2 regions of the Shewanella sedimentimangrovi genome follow, and region 2 is predicted to be linked to the other one. Evidence: predicted binding sites of a transcription regulator. Region 2 holds the regulator's gene; the other holds the start of a gene.
What was found. Region 2 encodes sigma-54, which starts transcription at its own class of promoters, with help from an activator protein. Its sites were predicted from a motif close to GTTGGCACGNNNNTNGNNT; they were not measured.
Positions count from the first base shown of each region.

Region 1: a site for sigma-54 is predicted at 1,517-1,535, ahead of flgF (flagellar basal-body rod protein FlgF). Genes of this name have one in related genera too.

Region 1 covers NZ_CP071502.1:2,792,840-2,798,232, forward strand. The annotation lists gene flgG (flagellar basal-body rod protein FlgG) at 1-722, opposite strand, end outside; gene flgF (flagellar basal-body rod protein FlgF) at 737-1,480, opposite strand; gene flgE (flagellar hook protein FlgE) at 1,649-3,034, opposite strand; gene flgD (flagellar hook assembly protein FlgD) at 3,089-3,835, opposite strand; gene flgC (flagellar basal body rod protein FlgC) at 3,863-4,279, opposite strand; gene flgB (flagellar basal body rod protein FlgB) at 4,282-4,680, opposite strand; gene JYB85_RS12210 (CheR family methyltransferase) at 4,832-5,393, opposite strand, start outside.
Region 2 covers NZ_CP071502.1:3,526,710-3,532,102, reverse strand. The annotation lists gene JYB85_RS15770 (HPr family phosphocarrier protein) at 1-68, opposite strand, end outside; gene rapZ (RNase adapter RapZ) at 55-909, opposite strand; gene ptsN (PTS IIA-like nitrogen regulatory protein PtsN) at 906-1,349, opposite strand; gene hpf (ribosome hibernation promoting factor) at 1,353-1,640, opposite strand; gene JYB85_RS15750 (RNA polymerase factor sigma-54) at 1,670-3,151, opposite strand; gene lptB (LPS export ABC transporter ATP-binding protein) at 3,265-3,996, opposite strand; gene lptA (lipopolysaccharide transport periplasmic protein LptA) at 3,993-4,547, opposite strand; gene lptC (LPS export ABC transporter periplasmic protein LptC) at 4,534-5,094, opposite strand; gene kdsC (3-deoxy-manno-octulosonate-8-phosphatase KdsC) at 5,091-5,393, opposite strand, start outside.

The sequences.
Region 1 (5,393 bases), 730 kb from region 2:
TAAATCCGCTGGCTTTCGATCAGATTCACCAGTTCCTCGGTCACGTTGACGTTGGAGGTTTCCAGTGCCCCCTGGCGAATGGCGCCCATGCCATCCAGCGATGCAGTCCCCTGAATGGGAGTACCGCTGGCGCCGGTTTCCAGGTACAGGTTCTGGCCCATGGGGTCGAGGCCCGAGGGGTTGATAAAATCAGACATGGTCAGCTGACCCACCACCTGGTTTTCGGCGGTGCCCGGTGTCTTCACCGACACCTCGCCCTCCTGGGACACGGTAATGCTGATGGCATCATCCGGGATGGTGATGGCCGGTTGCAGCACATAACCTGAACCCGAGGTCACTATCTGTCCGGCATCATCCAGGGTGAACTGACCGTTGCGGGTATAGGCCGTGGTGCCGTCGGGCATTTGCACCTCGAAGAACCCCGGACCTTCAATCATCAGGTCCAGCGAGTTGTCCGTGGTCAACATATTGCCCTGGGTAAACATTTTCTGGGTCGATACCACCTTGGTACCGGCACCTATGTTCAAACCGTTGGGCAGCTTGTTGTTGGAGGCACTGATGCCACCGGCCTGGTTAACCGTTTGATAGAGCAGGTCCTCAAAAACGGCACGGCTCTTCTTGTAACCAACGGTACTGGCGTTAGCCACGTTGTTGGATATCACGGCGATATCGGTTTGCTGGGCATCTAAGCCAGTTTTACTGATCCATAACGCGGGATGCATAATCCAATCTCCTGTTAGCTAATGCGCATCAGGGCCGCGGAAGCCTTGTCGTTCTCTTCCGCGGTCTTCATCATTTTTACCTGCATCTCAAACTGACGTTGAATATCAATCAGAGACACCATTTCATGTACTGCGTTGACGTTGCTGCCTTCAACGGCCCGGCTTTCCAGAGTCACCTCGGGAGCCGCTGCGGCACTGTTACCCGAAACAAGACGGAACAGACCATCGGCGCCACGCATTAATTGGCCGTTACCGGGGTTGACCAACTTGATGCGGCCCACCTCTTCGATGACTTCGGCGGTTGCCCCCTGGGGACGGACAGTGATGGTGCCATCCTGGGCTATCTCCACCTTATCGATGGGCAACGGCAACACTATGGGCCCCGTGTCACCCATGATGGGGTTACCGGAGGCGTTGAGCAGCTGACCGTTGGCGTCAAAACTCAGGCTGCCGGAGCGGGTATAGGCCTCACTGCCATCCTCCGCCTGCACCGCAATCCAGCCATCCCCCTTGACCGCCACGTCCAGATCCCGTCCCGTGGTTTTTAGGGGACCGGCGCTGAAATTGGCCTGGGGACTTTCGGTCATCGAAAACACCCGGGTCGGCAAACCTTCACCAAAGGCCTGCATGGCCCTGGATTGCTCCAGATCGGCCTTGAAGCCGTCGGTATTGGCGTTGGCCAAATTGTTGGCCCGCAATGCCAGCGCATTCATGTTCTGCTTGGCACCACTCATGGCTATGTAGAGAAGTTTATCCACCGGCTGCTCCGTCAAACTTTTTGCATAGCTAAAGAAAAGCAAAAGTTATGCCAAAAAATTGAGCAATGGTGTTTAATATTAAGCGAAGGAAAAGATTGGGGAATATTCCAGGTATGCCACCTGGGCGGAAAAGCGCTGCCGCCGGGGCGGCAACGCTTAGCTTGGGGATTAACGGATCTGCAGTACTGTCTGCTGCAGGGTATTGTTCACTTCCAGGGTACGGGAGTTGGCCTGGAAGTTACGCTGGGCCGAAATCAGGTCCACCAGCTCTGTGGTCAGGTCCACGTTGGATTGCTCCAGGGCCGAGGAACGAATGCTGCCGAAGGTGCCGCTGTTGGCTTCACCGGCCAGGGCCGGGCCCGAGGCCAGACTCTCTTTCCAGGAGGTGTTGCCCACCTGGGTCAGACCCTGCTCGTTGGCAAAGCGCACCAGTGCCACCCGAGCCAAAGGCACGGTCGAACCGTTGGAGTAACTGGCGTTAACCAAACCATCGGCGCCCACTTCCACGTTGGTCAGACGTCCTACCGTGGTACCGTCCTGGGTCAGTTCGGTCACCTCAAACGCCGAGGCATATTGGGTCGGATTACCATAAGTGATGGTCAAAGTTTGGGCACCATCGGCACCGGGGCCGAGCACACTTGCTCCCGACACCCCCAGGGCCTCGGTAGTGATCACCGCCGGATTACTGCCGGTGTAGGCGCCGGCGGAATCGAAGCTTATCACCGCACCGCGCCAGCCACCTGCGGTCTGGGCCAGGGTGGTATCAAGGACACCATCACCATTGAGGTCATCGGGCGCACCGTCACCATCTGAGTCGGTGTTATAGGTACCGGCGGCACCGCCCAGATCCACCTGCTGGCCATCGAGGGCATAAAAAGTTACCCAGTTGTTCACCCCGGTATAGGCACCGTTCTCAGGGCGCACAAAATAGGTGGTCAGAATATGGGGCTCACCGAGGGAGTCATATATGGTGACCGAAGTGGAGTTATTGTAACTATCCGAATCATCCGGATTAAAGGCCGCAGGGTCCTTAGCTTTCTCGCCGGCATTGAGGTTCATCTGGATACCGACGTTTTCCGTCATCACAGGACTGCCTGCGGTATCGGGGATCTGCACCGGCCTGGTGGTGGTCAAACTCACAGAAGTGGAGTTACCGTCCTTGTCTACCGGGAAGGTCTGCAGGAAGTTACCGGCGGAATCCACCATAAAGTTATTGGCGTCAACCTTGAAGGCACCGGCGCGGGTGAAGGAATAATCCTGGGAGCCGGCTGTAGAGGCGGTCACGAAGAAACCACCTCCACTGATGGCCATGTCCAACGCGTTACTGGTAAACAGCAAACTGCCCTGATGGAATTGCTGGGCCACCTGGGTGGTGGTCACACCGCCGCCCACTGTGGTCTTGCTGTTGGAGAAAATGGAGTTGGCATACACATCGGCAAACTCGGCACGGGACTCCTTGAAGCCCGTGGTGTTGACGTTGGCAATGTTGTTGGCCGTGGTATTGAGATCTTTTTGCGCCGCCGCGATACCACTGAGTGCAATATTAAAAGACATAATTCACCTCTATTAAGCTGTTCATCCCGGGCCTTGACCCGAATCCAAGTCCGGTCAGGTTTCAGAAACCGCCAGGACGTCCGCCAATTTAATGCCGCCGATACCGCGCAGGTTCAAAATTGCGCCGGTGGCCGCAGTTCCCAGAGACACACTTGATACGTGGGCATAGGTAGATACAGGCAATTCCTGGGCCTTGCCATCCACCTTGCCGCTGGCCTTGATGGTATAAGCACCATCCGGGGCCGGTTTGCCATCCTTATCCAAGCCATCCCAGGCCACTTCGACGTTGCCGCCGGCACTGCCGTCAATGGTGTAAGACTTCACCAACTGACCTTTGTCATCCTCGATACGAATCGTGATGTCCTTAATCACCTCGGGGGTGCTGACCACGCCGCGAATTTCCGGATCCGCAGCCGACAGGTAACCGGTCGAAGACGGGATCAATACCTTCTGCCCCACCAGGCCCGACGCCTGCAGCGCCTGACTGGAAGACATGACGCCGTTGAGGTTAAGTATCTCGTCGTTGAGCTTGGAGATCCCATCCACGGTCGAGAAGGACGCCATCTGGGCGATCATCTGATCGTTGTCCACAGGTTTGAACGGATCCTGCATCGACAACTGCTGACTGAGCAGGGCAAAAAAATCGTCCTGGTCCAGCTGTTGGTTTTTGTTTTCGGGCTCTGCCGGTTCTCCCTGCAGCCTGATATTGTCCAGAAACGGGTTGCCGGAACTGCTCTGAACCTGTCCACTGCTGGACTGGGTCCTGGCCGGCGTCTGACCTACTGAGTTAACGAGGCTCACTTATGACCTCCTGCGCTGTGCGTCATATTATCTTCCCATCCTGAGTGTCTGTTGCAGCATAGACTTGGCCGCATCAGCCACCTGGGCATTCATCTGGTAGGAGCGGGAGGCGGAGATCATGTCTGCCATCTCTTCCATCACATTCACATTGGGCTTGTATATGTAGCCATCGGTGTCCGCCAGGGGGTGATCCGGGGCATATTCCTTTTGCAGCGGCTTGTCGCTCTCGACAATACCGCGCACCGATACGGCGGTGGAGGCCTGCTGCTGACTGGCGGCCTTGGCCATTTCGGCCTCAAATACCGGATGTCTGGCCCTGTATGTCTGATCAACGCTGCTGGAAACAGAGTCGGCGTTGGCTATGTTACTGGCGGTGGTATTGAGCCGGACCGATTGGGCCGTCATTCCCGAGCCAGACACATTGAAGATATTAAACAAGCTCATGGTTAATCTCCTTTAATCGCCTTCTTCATGCCGTTGAACTTGCCTTCGAGAAAACCCAGGGACATCTGGTACTCGAGGGCATTCTGCATAAAGGCCGACTGCTCCTGTTGGATATCGACAGTGTTGCCATCACCCGTATCCGGCTGGTTGGGCACCCGGAACTGGATATGCTGCCGGGTCAGGGCTGCCAGATCGAAGTGGCGCTCGCTGGTTTGACTCATGCTCAAACCGCGTTGCTGGCTCTTGGCCGATTGCAGCGCAGCCTGGAAGTCCACATCCCGGGCCTTGTAATGGGGGGTATCGGCATTGGCAATGTTGCTGGAAAGCACTTCAGCACGCTCGGCGCGGATCCCCAGGGTGTACTGGTGAACTCCCAATGCCTTGTCAAAACTGATCGCCATAAAATTGCCTCCTCTGTCACTTGGACTGAGATTAAGCAACACGCGTGCCAAAAAAATATCGAAAGGAGATTTTATTCAGAAGGCGCTGACAGATACCTGCCAGCGATGAGAGGATTACTGATTAATTATTTTAAAACAGTGAGTTATTAACTCAGGTGCGTTTCTGGTAGTAGATCCCCGGGTTACAGCGGATCATGTCAAACTCATCGGTCAGGCCGGCAATGGATTCGGAGGCTCCGAGAAAGAGTATGCCCTTGGGATTGAGGGCGGCAGCAAATTGCCGCAGTATCTTTGCCTTTGCCTCGGGGGCAAAATAGATAAGCACGTTGCGGCAAAAGATAATGTCAAACTTGCCGAGCAGCGCATAGCTTTCCAGCAAATTGTGGGCACGGAAGTTGACCATACGGCGGACATTGTCCCTGACCCGCATATTGCCGCCGGGAAGAGCCTCAAAAAATTGACGCTTTCGCTCCTCAGACAGTCCCCTGCCGAGGGCCAGATTATCGTATTCGGCGTTGCGGCAACGATCCAGCATGGAAGGCGACAGATCCGTGGCCTGAATGGCTGCCCCCATGGGCAAGGCCCCGGGACGTTTCTGCTGATATTCCAAAATGGTCATGGCCAGGGAATAGGGTTCCTGACCTGAGGAACAGGCCGCCGACCAGATTTTCAAGGGGCGGCCGAGGCGGCCAAATTCGGGCAACAGGGCGCTG
Region 2 (5,393 bases):
TTGGTGGCGGCACGGGCGTGCAGGCCCAGTTTATTGACTATGGTGATATCACGTTCAAGCCTTGGCAAGATTAAGCTCCCTGTGGCGTGCCTCGACCTTGTGTTTGGTGTTGCTGAAGCGTTTGGCCAATTGTTCTGCGACATATACCGAGCGGTGCTGACCGCCGGTGCAGCCTATGGCTATGGTGAGGTAACTGCGGTTGTTGCGCTCCAGATGGGGCAACCAGGTTTCCAGCAGATTCTCTATCTGCCAGATAAATTTATTCACCAGCACCTGGCGTTCCAGGAACTGTTGTACCGGCTCATCGAGGCCGGTCAGGGGCCTGAGTGCAGTCTCCCAATGGGGATTGGGCAGAAAACGTGCGTCGAACATAAAGTCGGCTTCCGCCGGCATGCCATGCTTGAAGCCAAAGGATTCGAAAATGATCACCAGCTCCTTCTCGCTGCGGCCGAGGAGGATTTCACGCACCATATCACTGAGTTCATAGACATTGAGTTTGGAAGTGTCTATGTAGTGGTCCATCAATTGTGACAGGGGTTCAAGCAGCTTGCCCTCGAGCTTGATGGCGTCCGCCAGGGACATCTTGCTTTTGGACAGGGGGTGCAGTCTGCGGGTTTCGCTGTAGCGCTTGAGCAGCACCTTGTCGCTGGCATTGAGGAACAGGCTGATCAGCTCGGTACCTTCGGGCAGGGCGGCCAACTGTTGTTCCAACACCTTGTGCTGTTCCGGCAGGTTGCGGACATCGACACTGATGGCCACCAGTTCATTGCTGCTTTTCAGCTGGGCCAACAAGGGGCCTATCAGCGGCAGTGGCAGGTTGTCGACACAGTAATAGCCGAGGTCTTCCAAGACCCTCAGGGCAACGGATTTGCCCGAACCGGAACGCCCCGAGACTATGACCAGTTTCATCCGGTGATCACCTGATAGAGTTCACCGTCATCCTGGCTTTTGCGCAGTTGCTTGATGATCTGCTTGTCGTTGAGCTTTTCTGCCATGGCGGCGAGTGTGCTCAGGTGCTGCTGACATTGGTCCGATGGCACCAGCAGCGCAAACAGTATGTCAACCGGTTGTTTATCTATGGCGTCAAAGCTGATGGCCTCTTCACATTTGACCAGCACGGCGATCGGGGTCTCTATGCTGTTCAGGCGGCCATGGGGGATGGCAATACCATTGCCTATGCCTGTGCTTCCCATTTTTTCTCGGGCCAATAGGCTTTCGAAGATCTCTTGAGAAGAGAGGGTGGGGTACTGGGCGCTGGCGATATCGCTGATCAGTTCCAGTACCTTTTTCTTACTGCCCGGAGTGGCACAGGTGGTGCACTCCGGCCTCAGGATGGTACTCAGTTCCATCTTTTAGTGCTTAGTCAGTTTCTCTTTGTGTTTGATGACCTGACGATCCAATTTATCAATCAGAGCGTCGATGGCGGCGTACATGTCTTCATGCTCAGACGTGGCAAACACTTCACCACCATTGAGGTGCAGCTTGGCTTCTGCAATCTGCTGCATTTTTTGAACATTGAGAACAACGTGCACATTATTGATCTGTTCGAAGTGGCGTTCAAGCTTGGTAAATTTGCTCTCTACATAGTTACGCAGTGAATCTGTAATTTCGATATGGTGCCCAGTCAGATTGATTTGCATAGACACTTTCCTCCAGTATTTACAGTGAGTTATAAGCTTTTACGCTGGTTTGACGGCGGGATCAGCATTGCTTCACGGTACTTTGCAATGGTACGTCTAGCAACGTTGATTCCCTGTTCCGCCAGAAGTTCCGCCATTTTGCTGTCGCTCAATGGTTTCTTCTGATTTTCTGCAGCCACCAACTTCTTGATAAAGGCGCGGATGGCCGTAGACGAGCATTCTCCTCCGTCTTCCGTACTGACATGGCTGGAGAAGAAATATTTCAATTCGAAAATGCCCCGAGGGGTATGCATGTACTTTTGGGTGGTCACCCTGGAAATGGTGGATTCATGCATTTCCACCGCTTCGGCTATGTCGTTCAGCACCATGGGCTTCATGGCTTCTTCACCGTATTCGAAAAAGCCCTGCTGGAACTGCACTATGCAATTGGCCACCTTGAGCAGGGTGTCGTTGCGGCTTTCCAGGCTCTTGATAAACCACTTGGCTTCCTGCAGATGGCCGCGGATAAACTGGCTGTCGGCCTGACTGCGACTGGTGCGGGCCATGGCGGCGTAATGCTGATTGACGTTGAGCTTGGGCATGCAATCGGGATTGAGCTCCACCACCCAGCGGCCATTTTTCTTACTCACAGAGACGTCGGGGATAACGTACTCGTCCTTGCCGGACGTGACCTGTTCGCCCGGACGGGGATTGAGGCTCTGGATCAGCACTATGGCTTCACGCAGCTCATCTTCCTTCAGACGGGTTTTACGCATTAGGGTGCGGAAGTCCCGGGCGGCAATCAGATCCAGATGGTCGCGGATCAGTAGTTTGGCGTTTTCCAGGTGTGGTGTGTCGGCGGCAAAGTGGGCCAGCTGGATCAGCAGGCATTCACTGAGGTCCCTTGCCGCCACCCCTATGGGGTCGAAGTGTTGGATGCGCTTAAGTACGGCTTCCACTTCGTCCAGCTCCACTTCATCGTCGCCCATGGCTTCGAGTATGTCTTCCGTGGTCTGGGTCAGGTAACCGCGTTCATCTATGGCGTCTATGATGGCGGTGGCTATGGCCATGTCGGTGTCTGAGAAAGGGGTGAGGTTCTTTTGCCATTCCAGGTGTTCATAAAGACCGTCGCTGGTCTCTCCCTGGAAGGGCATATCATCATCGCGCATCATGGAGCCGCTGCCGGAAGCAGGGGCGGCGGTGAACACTTCGTCCCAGGTGGTATCCATGGGCAATTCATCGGGCATGGACTGCTGGGTCAGGGCGTCGGAGGTTTCCAGGGTGGAGCTGTCATCGTTACTGCTGGCGGTGACGGGCTCGGAGAAGTCGTCCTGCTCCCTGTGGTCTGAATCGCTGCGCTCCTGGCTGTCGAATTGGTCATCGTCCAGCTCCAACAATGGGTTGGAATCCAGCGCTTGTTGAATTTCCTGTTGCAGTTCAAGTGAAGAAAGTTGCAACAGCCTGATGGCCTGTTGCAATTGCGGCGTCATGGTCAGTTGTTGGCCCAGCTTGAGCTGGAGTGACGCTTTCATCTACTGCGGATCCTTGACTGTTATTGTTATCAGAAAGCTGTTTTCTATCAGTTTTGTGAACTGCTGGCCAGTTGCACTCTTCCTTAATGAGATAGAGATCAGGCTAAATTTAACTATAGCCTGAATTGCTCACCCAAGTACACCGCCCGCACCTGCTGATTGTCCAGAATCTCGGCAGGGGTGCCTTCGGCGATGAGGTTGCCATGGCTGACTATGTAGGCTTTTTCACAGACATCAAGGGTTTCTCTGACGTTGTGATCTGTGATTAATACGCCGAGGCCGCGGCTCTTGAGCTGCTCAATTATTTTCTTGATGTCGATGACCGAAATAGGATCGACGCCGGCGAAAGGTTCATCGAGCAGAATAAAGCGCGGATTGGCGGCCAGGGCCCGGGCGATTTCGACCCGGCGCCGTTCACCACCGGACAGGGACATGCCCATGTTGTCGCGGATATGGGTGATGTGGAACTCTTCCAACAGCTGCTCCAGTTCCTCTTCGCGCTGATCCTGGTCCAGCTCCTTGCGGGTTTGCAGTACCGCCATGATGTTGTCATACACGGACAGCTTACGGAAAATACTGGCTTCCTGGGGCAGGTAGCCTATGCCCTTGCGGGCCCGCAGGTGCATGGGGTCCAGGGTCAGATCGTCTTCGTTGATATGGATGCTGCCCTTGTCACTTTTCACCAACCCCACCACCATGTAGAAAGTGGTGGTTTTGCCGGCGCCATTGGGACCCAGCAGGCCGACCACCTGGCCGGTGCGCACGCTCAGACTGACGTCCTTGACCACGGTGCGGTTCTTGTAGCTTTTGGCCAGGTTGCTGGCCTTAAGGGTCAGTTCCGTCATTGGCGAACCGGCTCCTTATTCTGATCCTGTTCTTCGGGCTTGGGCTCCAGCTGTTCCTGGTAATTCTCGGGCTTGATGATGGTAATTACCCGCTCGTCACCCTTCTGGCTACTGTCGGCCTTCAGCTGCTGCTTTTCAATGTCATAGACGATTTTGTCGGCGCTGACCTGGCTACCTTCCTGCTCGATTTTGGCATTGCCCGTGAGCGTCATGGTGCGATTGTCCATGTTGTAGCTAATCTCATTGGCGCTGGCGCTGGCCTCGCGGCCGTCATCCAGGGTCTGACTGTAGGTGGCGGGCTGGCCCTTGGCCACCAATACCCTTTGTCCCGTGGCTTCATCTGTATAGGCACTGAGTTCCTGGGCGTTAATCTTCAGGCTGCCCTGGGTCAGCAGTACCGGCCCACCATAGACCACCCTCTTGTTCTTGATGTCGGCAAATTGGGTGGCGGCGGCAATTTTCACTTCCTGCAACAGGTCGTTGTTTTTGGCTGTGGCCATGGTGGTGCACAGGCACAGTGCCAGTGCCAGCAGGGTTTTACTTGGGTTCATAGCTTCCTTTTACCTGACTGAGCAGTTTGACTTCCTGGGCATTGAGATCGGCGTACAGACCTTGGCCGGTGACATTGAATCCGTTGCCTAAGACCAGAATTGGCCTATCCGAAGTCATTATCATAGTGTTCAAATCCAGCTCCAGATAGCTGGTGGACAGATTTTGCAGCGGTTCCTGTTGGCTGATGGCCTGGATTTGCACGTCCTGCTCCAGTACCACCTTGCCGCTGTTTTTGCTGAGCTTGCCGCGACCGGCGGACAGACGCCATTGGGCCGCACCTTCATTGGGGTAAATCAGATACACGGGCTCGGTGAATTCGGTAATGTTGCTGGCCTGGAAATGCTCCATGTAGCTGGCACTCACCTTGCTGCTGAGCTGGCCTTTGTCATTGTATTCGACACTGCGCAGCTCGGTGGCGATAAAGTCCGGTTGCAGTAAGGATGGGGTTTGCTTGCCTTCGCCCGCATTCTGTTTCGACTGCACCTGCCAGTAGAGCAGCAGCGCGGTGCCGAAGAAGGCGATAATGGCCAGGGTCACCCGGTTCATACGCTCATCCCGTGGGCGCTATCAAACTTGTCCTGGGCCATCAGCAACAGGTCGGCCAGCTCCCGCAGGGCGCCAAAACCGCCACCCTGGTAGGTGACCAGGTCCGCATGCCGTCTGACCCAGGGATGACCATCGGCAACACAGACCGACAGGCCTACCGCCTGCATGACGGGCAAGTCCACCATGTCATCGCCTATATAGGCCGTCTGTGTGGCGCTGACGCCGTAGAGCTTCAGCAGCTCCTCATAGGGTTCGAACTTGTTGTCCACGCCCTGATAAATGTGCTTGATGCCGAGCGC